Regions from separate parts of the Priestia sp. YIM B13491 genome, predicted to be linked through region 3. Evidence: predicted binding sites of a transcription regulator. Region 3 holds the regulator's gene; each other region holds the start of a gene.
What was found. Region 3 encodes Rex, which represses fermentation and respiration genes when NADH is low (regulators of the CRP and FNR family bind a similar motif). Its sites were predicted from a motif close to TTGTGAAATATTTCACAA; they were not measured.

Region 1: the regulator Rex is predicted to act here: its motif matches at 2,670-2,687, upstream of nirB (nitrite reductase large subunit NirB).
Region 2: the regulator Rex is predicted to act here: its motif matches at 3,278-3,295, upstream of ACFX4E_RS20125 (anion permease).

What each region holds. Positions count from the first base shown of each region.
Region 1 covers NZ_JBHZOR010000002.1:368,770-374,408, reverse strand. Annotated here, with positions in the region: gene ACFX4E_RS08090 (GntT/GntP/DsdX family permease) at 1-114, shown strand, start outside; gene ACFX4E_RS08085 (competence protein ComK) at 254-733, shown strand; gene ACFX4E_RS08080 (sigma-70 family RNA polymerase sigma factor) at 834-1,325, opposite strand; gene ACFX4E_RS08075 (SGNH/GDSL hydrolase family protein) at 1,789-2,535, shown strand; gene nirB (nitrite reductase large subunit NirB) at 2,912-5,326, shown strand; gene nirD (nitrite reductase small subunit NirD) at 5,345-5,639, shown strand, end outside.
Region 2 covers NZ_JBHZOR010000005.1:323,155-328,793, reverse strand. Annotated here, with positions in the region: gene ACFX4E_RS20140 (response regulator transcription factor) at 1-485, opposite strand, end outside; gene ACFX4E_RS20135 (PepSY domain-containing protein) at 714-1,751, shown strand; gene ACFX4E_RS20130 (class I SAM-dependent rRNA methyltransferase) at 1,944-3,143, shown strand; gene ACFX4E_RS20125 (anion permease) at 3,419-4,852, shown strand; gene ACFX4E_RS20120 (alpha-amylase) at 4,882-5,639, opposite strand, start outside.
Region 3 covers NZ_JBHZOR010000024.1:10,495-16,133, reverse strand. Annotated here, with positions in the region: gene tsaD (tRNA (adenosine(37)-N6)-threonylcarbamoyltransferase complex transferase subunit TsaD) at 1-253, shown strand, start outside; gene abc-f (ribosomal protection-like ABC-F family protein) at 509-2,443, opposite strand; gene ACFX4E_RS27815 (redox-sensing transcriptional repressor Rex) at 2,902-3,540, shown strand; gene tatA (twin-arginine translocase TatA/TatE family subunit) at 3,594-3,779, shown strand; gene tatC (twin-arginine translocase subunit TatC) at 3,795-4,550, shown strand; gene ACFX4E_RS27800 (YdiK family protein) at 4,576-4,803, opposite strand; gene ACFX4E_RS27795 (CPBP family intramembrane glutamic endopeptidase) at 4,800-5,528, opposite strand.

The sequences.
Region 1 (5,639 bases), on a different contig from region 3:
AAAGAATTCTTCAACATGTCAGTGGCCCAAACGTTAAAAACGTGGACAGTGATGGAAACGATTCTATCATTTGCGGCGTTTGCAATGGTTCTTATTTTAGACATTTTTATTTAAAAGAAAAGCGCTGGCTTCAGCGCTTTTTTCTTTGGATATAAAATAAATTCAAAATATTTCAAATAATGAGAAAAAAAGACTAGATTTTTCCCGTTTCGATAGTATAGAATAGTTATAAAGTAGCAAAGGGGGTAGATGTATGACAAATGATGAAAAGTATCAAATTGGTTTGACGACAAAAGCATTAATTCCAGTGAATGATCCTGTGCACCGAACGAAGGTGCTAGATGAAGCAGGAGAATACATGTTAAGCAAGACGTGTAAGCAATTATTAGAAGAAGCGTGCATTCGAGAATTAAGTACGTTTAAAGGGTCTATTGCTGCCGTTCGAAAAATGTTTCCGTACAAACAGCTTACGCCGCTTGTTATTAACCGTTCACAAGCCATCATTGCGTTTCCGACATCTTCGCCAAATGACTATAGCTGCACCTGGATTTTTGCCTCTCATGTTCATACTTCACACACGCTTGCTACAGTTGATCCAACCTCCATGCTAATTCACTTCAAAGATGGAACGTTCATTCCAGTTAAGCTTTCTTATTATAGTTTAGAAAAAAAGCTGGCCAGAGCGGCTGTTATTCGTAATTACTGTTTAGAAAGTCCGGTTGTCTTGGCATAATCGTTCGATTTATCGAATAAACTTGTCCTACATATGAACAATCATTTGGACTACACATGTGTACTAAAAGAGGAAGCTTATCATAAGCTTCCTCTTTTTCTTACTCCCTAAGAAGTGAGGCCTTTAGCTTTTTGCGAGCTGCTTTTCCCCAGTTTTTAACGGCTCCCGTGGAGACTCCGTATTTGTAGGCGATATCTTTATACGAGTAGCCTTCTAGCAGATGTTCGATTACATAGATTTTTTCTCTTCCCGTTAAGTGTTCGATATGCTGCTTGATAATTTCACTTTCTAGCGGAACGGGAAGAGCGAGATCTTCGTTCAGTGAAAGCAGGTTTTGCTCAGCCGGTGTTTCCCGTTCTTCGTATGAAATGGTGCCTTTTAAATGAGAAAGGATCGTACCCCGCACGGTTGTGTAGGCATAAGCAGAAAAAGATCCTTTGTTTTCGTCAAATTTTTGATACGCTCTCCATAAACCAATCAACGCAATTTGATAATATTCGTCGTAGTCTTTGTAAATATGAAATTTTTTAATCATCGACACAATTAATGGATGAAAAGATGAAGCGATTTGATCAAACGAGCTTTTTTGCATGTAGCATTCCTTTTTCAAAAACGCGTTTTTGCTGTATTCCGCCGGTATCTCTACTGTACAAGGGGAAGATCACATGTGCGAATGAGCGTACATTATGTTTTTTTTTAAGAAACGTGACGTAATTTCCCCGGAAACTTCACGTTTCGCTAGGAAATATGCGAAGTATACGTGTATTTGTAGAGATTTTACGTACGAAAGGTCCCCCATTCCAAATTCTACTAATCTATACTATTTATATATCGATGTAGCAACTCTACCATCACGGAAGAGCGGTGATGGTAGAGTTGCTAGACCTAAGCGGCAGTCACCCTCCCTTGCGGGTTTGCGCCTGCCGCATATGTGAACCTTTTTGGGCAAATTCAGTGAAGTATTTGTGTGGTTGTCTCTTTGTTTATTCTATTGAATGTAAGTTGGGTGGGCAGAATATAGTTGGTTTTTAAAAAGTGGGTAAAGGGGAGATTGAATGAAGGCGATGGTTGGGGTAAATGTGGCGGCTGCTGTTTTGTGCGGGGCGGTGATGTATGCGGGGACGCAGCACTGGCAGGAGCAAACGGAAGCGCAGGCAAGTGAAGTAAAAACTGCTGTTGTACATAAAGAAAAACAGTTTTCTGATGTATCTGCTTATACAAAAAATCTTCCAGACTTTATCACAAAGCAAATCCAGTCATCTATCGCAAATAAAAAGCCTCTGACTCTTGTGCTTGTCACATCCGCGAAGGAAGCAGGTTGGCCACAGCAGTTAAAAAAAGAGCTAGCAGCTACATATGGACGTGATGTGTTTACGGTTAAAACCCTTTCATATGGTAACGGGACAACCGATGAGCTTTTATCCTCACATATTGCCGATCAAATTGATCAACTTCAGCCAAACATTATTCTGTTTGAAGCACCTCTTAAAAATGATTATCAGCACCTTACGCTAGATGAGACGCTTGAAAATACAGACAAGCTAATTCATCAGCTCAAAGACTTGAAAAAAACCCTTATGGTTCAGCCGTCACAGCCATATATTTCACAAACCGAGTCCTATGAAGAAGGGGTAGAAGCGATCAGGGGAGTATCTGAAGCAAACTGGGTATATTATATGAATCACTCGCTCATTTGGCCGTTTCATTTAGGAGAGTATTTAAATAAAGACAATGGTAATTTAACGAAAAAAGGAAATGAGGTGTGGGGCGAATACGTTGTTAATTGGTTTACGGGAAAATAAAAAGACAAGCCCTCTTTCAAAAAAGGGGGCTTGTCTTTTTGTAGTTTTTAGAACAAGACTATCAAACTATTGATCATTTTTCATAGGAGTGATTTTTATCATAGCTCAGGTTATTTATTCTTGCTAAATTAATGTTGTGAAAAACATCACAAAATGAAATGCAAAGGATGAGCTCAATTAATACGTAATTAGACCATTTATTTTTTTACTTGCTGTTAAAGCAATGGAATCGCATACATACCATAACTGTGTTAGATAATCTAACACATAAGTTGAACGATTCAGAAAATTCATATATCTTAAATGTATCTTTAAAGATGCATAGGAAATATATCTTTGGAACAAGCAGGTATAGACGCCAGGGGAGGAATGGAAGATGCAAAAAAAGAAACTCGTATTGATTGGAAATGGAATGGCTGGAGTTCGAGCGATTGAAGAAGTATTGAAGGTTTCAAGCGAAGCGTTTGACATTACGATTTTCGGAAGCGAGCCGCATCCGAACTATAATCGTATTTTACTATCAAAAGTGCTGCAAGGAGATACGAATGTTGAAGACATTACGTTAAACGATTGGAACTGGTATCAAGAAAACAATATTACATTATATACGGGCGAAACGGTTACTAGTATCGATTCAGTGAAAAAAGAAGTAGCGACGAACAGCGGCAGAGTAGAATCGTATGATGAGTTGATTTTAGCAACGGGCTCTCTTCCTTTTATTCTTCCGATTCCAGGGTCTGATAAAAAAGGAGTTACGGCTTTTCGAGATATAAAAGACACGGATGAAATGCTTCAGGCTTCTCAGCAGTATAAAAAAGCAGCGGTTATTGGAGGCGGACTGCTTGGACTAGAAGCAGCGCGCGGACTGTTAAATTTGGGGATGGACGTATCTGTCATTCATTTAGCTCCGTATTTAATGGAACGTCAGCTTGATCCAACAGCCGGCAAATTGCTTCAAAACGAATTAGAAAAACAAGGCATGAAGTTTTTGCTTGAAAAACAAACGGCGGAAATCGTCGGCGATGAGCGAGTTGAAGGGTTATCTTTTAAAGACGGGGTGTTTTTAGACGCTGATTTAGTCGTGATGGCGGTTGGAATTAAGCCAAATGTTCAGCTTGCAAAAGAAGCAGGACTTAACGTAAATCGAGGAATTGTTGTAAATGACTATATGCAAACGGATATTCCAAACATCTACGCGGTTGGAGAATGTGCAGAGCATAGAGGAATGGTATACGGACTGGTGGCACCTCTGTATGAACAAGGAAAAGCATTAGCAAAAGCGATTTGCGGTGCAGAAAAAGTGCCTTATGAAGGATCGGTTTTATCCACGCAGCTAAAAGTATCAGGTGTTGAAGTGTTTTCCGCAGGAGACTTCACGGAAGATGAAGAGAAAAAAGCGATCAAAGTGTTCGATGAACAAGACGGCATTTATAAAAAGCTTGTTTTGCGAGGGAATCAAATTGTAGGAGCCGTTCTTTTTGGAGACAGCAGCGACGGAAATCGACTGTTTTCAATGATTCAAAAGCAAGAAGATGTATCCGATGTCGCGAAAGTGTCGATTTTACAGCCATCTGGCGGTAATGCGGGTGAAAGCTTAGTAGCAAGCATGAGCGCCGATGATATTATTTGCGGCTGTAACGGCGTAACAAAAGGTACGATTGTGGAAGCTATCCAAAAACAAGGATGCTCATCGGTTGATGAAATCAAAGCTTGTACAAGTGCCTCTCGCTCCTGCGGAGGATGTAAACCGCTTGTAGCGGAAGTGCTTCAGCATACTCTTGGCGCTGACTTTGACGCGGCGATTCAAAAAGAAGCGATTTGCGGCTGTACGACTTTGTCACGAGATGAAGTTGTCGAAGAAATCAAAGCAAAAGGCCTTTCGCATACGCGTGAAGTGATGAATGTACTTGGCTGGAATAATGAAGAAGGCTGTTCGAAATGCCGTCCGGCGCTAAACTATTATTTAGGTATGGTGAATCCAACCGGATACGTTGATGAACGCGAATCACGATTTGTGAATGAACGTATGCACGCAAATATTCAAAAAGACGGCACGTATTCTGTTGTTCCTCGCATGTACGGAGGCGTTACAAATGCAGAAGATTTACGAAAAATTGCCGATGTTGTTGATAAATATGAAATTCCGCTCGTAAAAGTGACGGGTGGTCAGCGTCTTGATTTGTTTGGCGTTAAAAAAGAAGATTTGCCTAGCGTATGGGAAGAGTTAGATATGCCTTCCGGCTACGCGTACGGTAAGTCGCTGCGGACGGTGAAAACATGCGTCGGCGAACAGTTTTGCCGTTTTGGCACGCAGGATTCAATGGGCGTTGGAATTACGCTTGAGAAAAAATTTGAAGGACTATGGACGCCTCATAAAGTGAAAATGGCTGTATCTGCTTGTCCGAGAAGCTGTGCTGAGTCAGGTATTAAAGATATTGGCTTTATTGGAATTGACGGCGGCTGGGAAATTTACGTAGGCGGAAATGGAGGTACGCATCTTCGCGGCGGAGATTTATTGTATAAAGTAAAAACAGACGAAGAATTGATGGACATCACAGGAGCTTATTTGCAGTATTACCGAGAAACGGCTAATTATTTAGAACGTACGTCTGCATGGATTGAGCGCATGGGACTTTCGCACATTCAGTCCGTGCTTAATGACGCTGAGACGAGAAGAGAGCTGAATATGCGTATGGACGAAGCGTTATCTACGTACCGTGATCCTTGGAAAGAAATCGTCGAAAGCAAAAAGACGAAAAAAGAGCTATTCGAAACAGTTGTCACATCATAAAGCTGGGGGGAAATAAAGATGGTGAATAAAAACATTACAAAAGTATGCGTAGGGTCGATTCATGATTTTCCGGTAAGCCTAGGAAAAACAGTGAAAGTAAACGGAAAAGAAATTGCGGTGTTTAAGCTATCAAGCGGAAAAATACGGGCAATTGAAAATCGCTGTCCGCATAAAGGCGGGGTGCTAAGTGAAGGAATCGTGAGCGGCGACTCGGTGTTCTGTCCGATGCACGACTGGAAAATTTGCTTGCATGACGGTAACGTGCAAGAGCCTGACAGCGGCTGTGTCGACACGTACGAAGCGTCTGTTGAAG
Region 2 (5,639 bases), on a different contig from region 3:
AGTGCATATTCAGTAGGGGATAAATCAAGTATGTGATTAAGGTATTTAATTTCTTTGCGGCGGTCATCAATTTTAAATGGACCGATGGATACTTCGTCTAATAAGTTGGGAAATTGATTACGGATTCTAGCTTGAATGCGCGCAAGAAGTTCTTCAAAACTGAAAGGTTTGACCATATAATCATCTGCTCCAATAGTCAGTCCCTTTACTCGATCGTCCACTTGATCTTTTGCTGTTAGCATGATGACAGCTATATTCCCCATTTTCTTTAACAAGCGGCATACTTCAAATCCATCCATTCCCGGAAGCATAACATCTACAATAGCAATATGAGGCTTGAATTCTTTGGCTATATTAATTCCTTCCATTCCGTCTTGGGCAGCTTTGATATCAAATCCTTCATTCGTTAAACCTAAAGATAAAAACTGTAAAATAGTTGGTTCGTCATCTATAAGCAAGACTTTAATTCCTTTTAGTTGATCCATCATGGTGAAAACTCCTTTGCTCCTCTACTTTCTATTATGCTTTTTTATCTGAAACAGCCCTGAATAATAGCTGAAAGCAAGCTGAAAAATAGTAGCTATTCTTATATCTTCAGCTAACTTTAAGCTTCTATTCGTCTTATTCTCAGAAATCTTTTGCATAATGAACGGCGTACTAGATAAAACGCCATAGACGGAAAGTCTAATGGTGAAGGAGGAGGAAATGTAAGGATGATTAAATGGGCAAAAGTATTGTCTACATCTGCTTTAGGAGCTGCAGTTGCATTTAGCTCTATTACAACGAGTCACGCTGCAGAGATGAAGACAGCGAAAGCAGAGACAACTGAACATGTGAGTATCTCGCAAGCTCAGGCAAATGGTATTGCTCTGCAAGATTGTAAAGGGACGGTCACATCTACGGAATTTAAGCAAGAATCAAGTGTGTATGTGATTACAATTGCAACGAATAACCTTGAGAAAAGAATCGTAGAAGTAAGCGCAAGGACTGGAAAAGTAGTGAAGAAACAAGAAGTGAAGTTATGGACACAAAATCAAGTGAAAGAATCCATTTCTAAGCAGTATACAGGAGCGATTCAATCTATTACATTTAACAAAGAAACGAATGAATATACGTTAACTGTAGTAGATGGCAAAGTAGAATATACGCTAACCGTGGATGGTCTAACGGGGAAAGTCATTCATGAGAATAAAAAAGAGCTGCAGCTAATATCAGAGCAAAAAATAAAAGAAACAATTGTTAAACAATATAGTGGTTACGTATATAGTCTAGAGTTTAAAGAATCCGCTAGTCAGTATGTCGCAGTGATTCTTAAAGATAGCACTCAATATACGGTAACGTTAGATGCTTTCACAGGAAAAGTAGTTAATACTTCTCAGCAAGCAGTGAAGCTATTAACGAGACAAGATGCAAAAGATCTTGCATTGGCTACATATGCAGGTAAGGTGAAAATGGTAGAATATGATCAAAACGCAGCGATTTTCACAGTAAAAATAATCAAAGATAATACGGAATACACCGTTACAGTCGATGCGGTTTCGGGTGAAATCACACATGTAAAACATGATAAGCTTCAGCCGTTAACGGAGACCGCTGTAAAAGTTCTTGCTTTAAAACATCAAGAAGGAAAAGTAGAGCATATTGAGCTTATAACAGAAAACTCAATAACTGTATACGTGGTGACTTTAGTGAGCGGAAGCAAGCAGCAGACGCTTAAGTTCGATGCTTATACGGGACAAGAGTGCTCATAATTTTTTATCTTAAAACATCAAACATACATTTCATTTTTCATTCATATCAAGCAGAGGGTGCTTCAAGGCATCTTCTGCTTTTCTATTTATAACTAGAAACGGGGCTGTTTATCTATGTTAAGATAAATGTAGATTATTGTTGTAAAATGGATAGAACTAGAATGAAATAAATTAAATAGATAGGGTGTACACATGAGAAAAGAAGTACAAGTTATAGCCAAAGAAGCTTTTATTAAAAAAGTGAACAAGGGTTATCCACTCATTGAAAAAGATGCGCTTGTTGATGGTCATAAACTGCAAGAAGAAGGCGTTATTATTAACTTAGTCACTCCCAAGAATCAATTTTTAGCCAAAGGCTATTATGGAAAACAAAACAAAGGCTACGGATGGATTCTTTCGAAAAAGAAAAATGAGCAAATTGACGCGGCGTTTTTTGCTAGAAAAATTCAGCAAGCTATTTCATCACGTCATGATTTTTATGCGTCTGAAGACACAACTGCTTTTCGCGTATTTAATAGTGAAGGTGACGGAATCGGCGGCTTAATTATTGATTATTATGACGGATATTACGTCATGAGTTGGTATAGTGAAGGAATTTATCGATTTAAAGAATACGTCATTGAAGCCTTAAAGTCTGCGCCTAATTTTAAAGGGCTGTACCAGAAAAAACGTTTTAACGTAAAAGGTCAGTATATTGAAGAAGATGATTTTGTAGCAGGGGATAAAGGTGAGTTCCCTCTTATTGTAAAAGAAAATGGTATTCGTTTTGCCGTTTACTTAAATGACGGAGCGATGGTGGGAGTCTTTTTAGATCAGCGAGACGTCCGTAAAACGATTCGAGATAAATATGCAAAAGGAAAGACCGTGCTAAACATGTTTTCGTATACAGGCGCATTTTCAGTGGCGGCCGCTCTTGGAGGAGCTGCGAAAACAACAAGTGTTGATTTAGCCAATCGCAGCTTGGCAAAAACAATTGAGCAATTTAGTGTAAATAGAATTGATCACGAAGCACAGGACATTATTGTAGAAGATGTTTTCAAGTATTTTAAATATGCGGTCAAGAAGAACATGACGTTTGATCTTGTGGTGCTAGATCCGCCGAGCTTTGCTAAGTCGAAAAAGCATACGTTCAGTGCAGCAAAAGACTACAAAGATTTATTAAAAGAAGCCATTGCTCTTACAAAGCCAAATGGTGTCATCGTAGCATCTACGAATGCAAGTAACTTTGATATGAAAAAATTCCATTCGTTTATTGAAAAAGCTTTTAATGAAAAAGGGGAACGCTACAAAATGATGGAGCAGTTCTCTCTTCCAGCTGATTTTAAAACAATAAAAGAATTTAAGTCAGGTGATTATCTCAAAGTCGTGTTTATTCAAAAAATAAATCGCTAAATACAAGGCTGCATGATGAACTCATGCAGCTTATTTATTGTGATGAAATAACGCTTACAAGCTATTTTGAAGGGAATAAAATGAAGGGAAAAGATAAATATTGTCAGTATGTATGATAAAATAATAAAGGAATTATGCTCAACACTTCACAAATTTACAATATCATCCTTACGAAACGTATTTTTACAATTATTTTATTTTAAATGGGATAAGTATTGGGTGTGAAGTAGAAAGAGCATACTACTATTATTAAAAAACATGAAAGGAGAAAGATTATGGCTGAAACAACAAAAAAGCCTGCCGGCGAAGTGAAATTTATTCCTTTATTAATTTGTCTGGCAATCGGACTTGTTTTATGGTTTATTACACCTCCGTCCGGACTTGATGTGAAGGCTTGGCACTTATTCGCTATTTTTGTGGCTACTATCGTAGGGCTTATCATTAAACCATTGCCATTGGGCAGTGTAGCTATTTTATCTTTAACCATTATTGTATTAACTAATACATTAACACTTGAACAATCGCTCAGCGGTTTTCAAAATACGACGATTTGGTTAATCGTTATTGCATTCTTTATTTCTAGAGGTTTTATTAAGACTGGTCTAGGAACAAGGGTTGCCTATATCTTCGTTCGTTTGTTCGGTAAAAAGACGTTGGGATTATCGTATTCTCTTATCGTAAGTGACTTGCTTTTATCACCTGCAATGCCGTCTAATACAGCACGAGCTGGAGGAATTATTCTTCCAATCATTCGTTCTTTATCCGAAACATACGGATCGAGAACTGGAGACGGTACGGAGCGCAGAGTCGGCGCTTTCTTAACAAAAGTATCGTTTCAAGGAGATATGATCACATCCGCTATGTTCGTAACAGCAATGGCGGCCAATCCTCTTGCGGTTAAAATGACGGAACAAATTACAGGCAAGACTATTTCATGGGTTGGCTGGGCAGCGGCTGCAATTGTACCTGGAATTATTAGTTTAATTGTTATTCCGCTTGTTATTTATAAGCTGTATCCGCCAGAATTAAAAGAAACGCCGGAAGCATCTGAAATTGCAGCAAAAAAACTAAATGAAATGGGTCCACTGAAGAAAGAAGAATGGTACATGATTGGCGTATTTTTACTTCTTCTTGTGCTGTGGATTTTTGGAGCTAATTTAAATATTAATGCAACAACAACTGCTTTTATTGGTCTATGTGCGCTGCTTTTAACACAGGTGTTAAGCTGGTCGGACATCAAAAAAGAACAGGGAGCATGGGATACATTAGTTTGGTTTGCTGTTTTGGTTATGATGGCAACTTTCTTAAATGATCTAGGCATGATTCCTTGGTTCAGTGATCTGATGAAAGGCACTGTTAGTCATATGTCTTGGATGACGGCGTTGATTGTACTAGCTATTGCGTATTTTTATTCTCACTACTTTTTTGCAAGTAACACGGCTCACGTCAGCGCTATGTACGCAGCATTTTTATCTGTCATCGTGGCCGCTGGTGCGCCTCCGTTACTGTCAGCATTAATTTTAGCGTTCTTTAGCAATTTATTTGGCTGTTTAACTCACTACGGCAGTGGACCGGCACCGGTGTTCTTCGGTAGTGGATATGTAACGCAGCAAAAATGGTGGTCGCTCGGCTTTTTAATTTCAATTATTCATATTATCATTTGGATTGGAATTGGCGGCTTGTGGTGGAAACTGCTAGGTCTATGGTAAAAAAAACAGTGGCGCAGGCCACTGTTTTTTTATGCTTCAGCCCAAACGGATACAGAGCCGCCATTGACAGGGAACTGTCCGTAGCCATCTTCTTCAATCACAACTTGATCTTCTCGGTTGTTTGTGAAGTCAATCCATGTTTGTCCACTTCGGTGCTCGCCGACGAACATTCTCTTTTCGCCATCTTCGCCGTTTGATATCACCACAGCGCATCCAGACTTCTCAAATTCCTCTACACCATGCCTTACCCATCCAATGGTATTCGGGTGATCAAAATAATCGTCTTGCTGACCGTATGCTTTGTCATAGCGTACATGCAAGAGAGCGGAAATATCTTTTTCTTTTCCTTCAATTGGGTGCTCTCCGCCTATTCCAAAATAGTCTCCGTAAAACACACAAGGATAGCCGTCTTCACGAAGTAAAATTAGAGCGTAAGCACTCTGTTTGAACCAATCTTCTACCCAAGATTCTAAAGATTCATTTGGCTGAGAGTCATGGTTATCTACGAATGTGACAACATTCAAAGGGTGAGTCTTGACTAATGTATCATCAAAAATCGTGGTTAAATCAAAATCTCTTCCTTGCTGAGAGGCTTCATGCAGTTTATAGTGCAGCGATACGTCAAACAAATCGATTTGATAATCAATCACGTCTAGGAATTCCTGACAGGCTGTTAACTCTGGATTCCAAAACTCTCCCACAAAATAAAAGGGCTTTTCTTGAGAAGAGGACAATTCGTGGGCAAACTCTTTAATAAAATCGTGGTTAATATGTTTAATGGCGTCTA
Region 3 (5,639 bases):
CGTTAAAGCTGCAAAGGAATATAACGTTAAGCAAGTGTTAGTAGCAGGAGGAGTTGCTGCTAATAAAGGACTTAGAGCAGCGCTAGAAGAGGCATTTGCACCATTATCAAACATTGCACTTATTATCCCGCCGCTATCTCTATGCACGGATAATGCTGCAATGATTGGAGCAGCAGCAAGTGTACGATTTGCTCAAGGAAAACGCTCAGATATGTCATTAAACGCAAACCCCGGTTTAGACTTGGAAGAGTAAGAGACGAATGAGATTTAGTTCTCATTCGTCTTTTTTTGTGGATAAAAATAATTTATCAACAATATTCAATAAATTTAGAATTAACTGTGGATAATTATGTGGAAAAGTCCGTGCACTCAGTACACGGACCTGTTATCAACAAGTTTTAATTATGAAAATCAGACAGATATCCACTATTTATTCACAGAGTGGATAAAGCTTGTTCTAAAGCGCACGAACAAGTAAATAGGATGAATAAATACGAAAAAATATAGACTATTCTTCTAGAAGAAGCTGTAATTCTTCCCACTCTTCCATTAATGTGGATAACTGTGAAGCAATTTTTTCGTTTTCACCGTTTAATCTTGATACTTCTTCGTGGTTTTGATAAATTTCAGGGTCACAAAGAAGTTCTTCATTCTCCGCTTGTGCGGCTTCTAATTTGTTTACTTCAGTTTCAATTTCTTCAATGCGGCGCGTTCGCTGCCTCATCAATTTCTTTTGTTCTTTATCTTGTTTATAGGACTGTTTATCTACTTTTACCGTGCGTTCTTCGTTTGCTTTTATATTTTCTAATTCTTTGATTTCCTCTATTTCTGCTTTCTTTTCTACATAATAGTCATAATCTCCAAGAAATTCTTCTACCCCTTCAGGAGATAGCTCTGCTATTTTGTTTGCAATACGATTAATAAAATAACGGTCATGTGAAACAAATAATAGAGTCCCTGGGTAATCAATTAACGCATTCTCGAGTACTTGTTTACTATCTAAATCAAGATGGTTAGTAGGTTCATCTAAAATTAAGAAATTAGCTTTTTGAAGCATAAGCTTCGCAAGAGCCAAACGTGCTTTTTCACCACCGCTAAGCGTCGAAACGATTTTCAGTACATCATCACCTGAAAACAGAAAATTTCCAAGCGCTGTACGAATTTCTTTTTCAGGTTTGGATGGGTAGTCATCCCAAAGCTCATTTAAAACGGTTTTATTAGACGTTAAATTAGCTTGCTCTTGGTCGTAATAACCAACCATTACGTTTGAGCCAAAAGAAATGGTTCCAGTCTTGAAGCTTAGTTTATCCACAATACCTTTTAATAACGTAGATTTCCCAACTCCATTAGGGCCAACCAACGCAAGGCTTTCACCTTTTTTAATCCGAAGGTTTGCGTCTTGGACGACGTATTTGTTTTCATCATATCCGATAGACACGTTTTCGAGATTTAAGACTTCATTTCCGCTTTGACGCTCAATTTCAAACGAAAAACTAGCCGATTTTTCGCCGTCGTTAGGTCGATTTATTAACTCCATTCGATCGAGCTGCTTACGTCTGCTTTGCGCACGTTTTGTAGTCGATGCGCGGGCGATGTTTCGCTGAATAAAATCATTTAGTTTTGCGACTTCATCTTGCTGTTTTTCGTACTGACGCAACTCTTTTTCATATCGCTCTGCTTTTTGTACAAGGTATTTAGAGTAGTTGCCCGTGTACTTGACCGTTGTTTTTTGTGTGACTTCATACACTTGATTTACGACCTTATCAAGGAAGTAACGATCGTGTGAAACAATTAAAATAGCTCCTTCATACCCTTGCAGAAACTGTTCCAGCCATGCTAAAGTTTCAATATCTAAGTGGTTGGTAGGCTCATCCAGAATAAGCAAGTCTGGCTTTGTTAAAAGCAGTTTTGCAAGAGCCAAGCGCGTTTTTTGTCCACCGCTCAAGGAGGAAATAGGGGTGCTATAGTCAAAGTTTGAGAAACGGAAACCATGAAGAATAGATCGTGTATCCGCTTCATATTGATAGCCGCCTAAATCTTTGAACGTTACTTGAAGCTGATCGTACTCTTTGGTTAGTTTTTCGTATTGAACTGAATCATTAAAAATGTCTGGATCGCCCATCTTCGTTTCAAGCGTACGTAATTCTTTTTCCATCTTCTTTAACGGAGCAAAGACCGTCATCATTTCTTCCCATATGGAGAGTGTTGACTCAAGAACTGTATCTTGTCCCATATAATCAATGGAAACACCTTTAGGTTTAATAATTTCTCCGCTGTCATAAGAAAGCTGCTCAGCAATAATTTTTAATAAAGTTGATTTACCAGCACCGTTTCGTCCCACTAGGGCAATGCGGTCTTTTGATTGTACTTCTAACTTTATATTCGATAAAATGGGTTCTGCCCCATAGTATTTTGTAATACCGTTCAATTGTAGAATAATCATTTTTTCACCTCTAGTAGTATATCCATAGTGTATTTTAACATATTTTCAACTACAAGTTCTTCCTACAAGCGTTTGTAATTTGTAGAGAGACAAGGACAAATGATGAAGCGAATGTTTTGATTCATGAAATAAAATGATTTTACCTGCACATTTTATACAGGATACTATGTTAAAATAAGAGATAAGTGCATCTCTGAACTTATATATGATGGATGTAGAAAACCCGTCATGACTAACAAACGGATCCTTTGAAGAGCTAATTACTTCGTTCTAGCTACCGACTTTAAGTAGTGCTGGATAGACAAAAGCCGTCGGGGTGCGAAGCGGAGTATATATAAAACAAGAGAAAAGAGAGAGAATTGGAAGCGCTACCTCAAAGCGGTTGATGCTTTGTGAAAGGTAATGCAATATGACTTGAAAATGTTAGTAATGACATACATGAACTGAGGGGGTACAACGTGAACACTGAACAATTAAAAATACCACAAGCAACGGCTAAACGATTGCCGCTTTATTATCGTTTTTTAAAAAACTTGCATGCTTCTGGTAAACAGCGTGTTTCGTCAGCGGAGTTAAGTGAGGCAGTGAAAGTTGATTCTGCTACTATTCGCCGGGATTTTTCTTACTTTGGAGCATTAGGGAAAAAGGGATACGGCTACAATGTGAATTATTTACTTACATTTTTCCGTAAAACGTTAGACCAAGATGAAGTAACGAAAGTAGCACTTATTGGCGTAGGGAATCTGGGAACGGCCTTTTTAAATTATAATTTTATTAAAAATAATAACACCAAAATTGAGTGCGCTTTTGATGTGATAGAAGATAAAGTCGGTACAAAAGTAGGCGACGTGCCGGTTTATCACCTTGACCAATTGGAAGATTATATGAGTGATGACATCTCAGTGGCGATTTTAACCGTTCCTGCCACTGTGGCTCAGCAAATTACCGATCGTTTAGTGAATTGCGGAATTAAAGGGATTCTAAACTTCACTCCTGCACGCTTAAACGTACCGGATGAGATTCGACTGCATCATATTGATCTGGCTGTAGAATTACAGTCGCTTGTCTACTTTTTGAAAAATTATCCTGTTGAATAAGATGGACTGTGTTACGATTTCCTTAAGTCTAAATTAATAAGGAGAGTGGGAATATGGGGATTGGAGCAGGCAGTTGGATTATTATTGCGATTGTAGCACTGCTTATTTTTGGACCGAAACGGTTACCGGAGCTAGGAAGATCAGTTGGGCAAACGCTTAGAGAGTTTAAGCATGCCGCTAGCGGTGCCTCAGAAGATCGTGAAAAAGATAAACAGCGTCAAGTAGATGACAAAGAGTAAAAGGGTGATCATAGTATGACCGAACAAGAAATGTCAATATATGATCATATAGGAGAGCTGCGAAAACGCATTTTAATTGTTTTATTTTTCTTTGTCATTGCCACAATTGGCGGTTTTTTTATAGCGGATAAGGTCATTGTCTATTTACAGCATGCTGATGAGGCAAAAAATTTAACGATGAATGCATTTAGGCTAACAGATCCAGTTAAGATTTATATGCAGTTTGCTGTTATTATCGGCTGTGTACTTGCAGCTCCTGTTGCACTGTATCAACTTTGGGCATTTATTAGTCCTGGTTTATATGAAAAAGAGCGTAAGGTAACGCTTGGATATATTCCTGTTTCCATTTTTCTCTTTATCGGCGGTGTCTCTTTTTCTTATTTTGTGTTGTTTCCATTTGTCGTCGATTTTATGACGCGCGTTTCTGATGAGCTGAATGTAAACCAAGTGATTGGCATTAATGAATACTTTTCTTTTTTAATGCAGCTTACACTGCCTTTTGGGCTGTTGTTTCAGCTTCCTGTTGTCGTCATGTTTTTGACGCGATTAGGAATTATCACGCCTATGTTTTTATCTCAAATTCGAAAGTATGCCTATTTCGTACTGCTAGTTATTGCCGCACTTATTACACCACCGGAATTGCTCTCGCACATGATGGTGACAGTGCCGCTCTTAATTTTGTATGAAATCAGCATCATTATTTCCCGCATTTCGTATCGCAAAGTGTTAAAGGCAAGGGCAGAGCAAGAAAGAGAAGATGTTAGTATGTAAAAAAACCACTGAAACAGTGGTTTTTTTATTTAGATGAATCATCTTGATTTTTATAGTGCTGCTGCAACTTTTTAATTTTATAGTGCAAGATAAAAATGCGAACCGCAAATCTGAAATCGAATGCGGCTACGAGTGCAAATAAGATCGTAGGGAAGTTCCACACGGTTTCCTGAGCATTTTGAATAGCCAGGTAGGTGAATAAAATCCCCATAATAATATAAATAAACCCTCGTGTTAAAGGGATATTCTTCATAAAAACATGCCTCCAAAAATAAACTGCATTTGTTCTGCTTGCTTTTGCATTTCTATAATTTTATCTGCAAAAATAGTTTGAGATAAAATAACGATTGTATTCATCAACACGTGAGCAATAATGGGTACAATAATTAGTCTTGTTCTTGCATAAAGGAATGCAAATACAAATCCCATGGCTGTATACACGAGCAAATGTTTAAAATCCCAGTGTACGGCAGCGAAAATAAGGGAACTAATAAATGCAGAGATAAAGAAATTATATCGTTTGTGAAGAGAACCGAAAATAATCTTTCGAAAAATAATCTCTTCTAGAATTGGTCCAATAACAGACGTAACGACAATGAGGAACGGCGTTGCTTTAACAAGATTAACAATATTTTGTGTGTTTTCAGATACTTGGGTAATGCCAAGAGCGTGCTCAATCATACCTGCTACAGCTTGACCAGCCATAGCCAGGAACACCCCAAGGACTGACCAGACCACAGTTACCGTTGATCCGGCATGTTCTATACGCATGGACATGTCACGGCGCAGCAGCAGTAAGACAATAAGTAAACCAAGGATAAAGCTGATGATGGTCCAATAAGTCAAAAGCATGACATTCGCTGTTCGAACTGGATATTGCTCAAACATTCCTGTTAATTTTAACAGCGGTATACCAACAACTCCTGAAAACTGCATAAGGATGTAGGTGAGGATAACATACCAATAACGTTTTTCCAATCTTCTATACTCCTTTAAAAGGTTTTTATGTATATATGTCGAAGAAGTACTGTAAAGTTAGTAATTTCTTCTTGCTCGTATTGTAACATACATATTATTGAACAGAGAAAA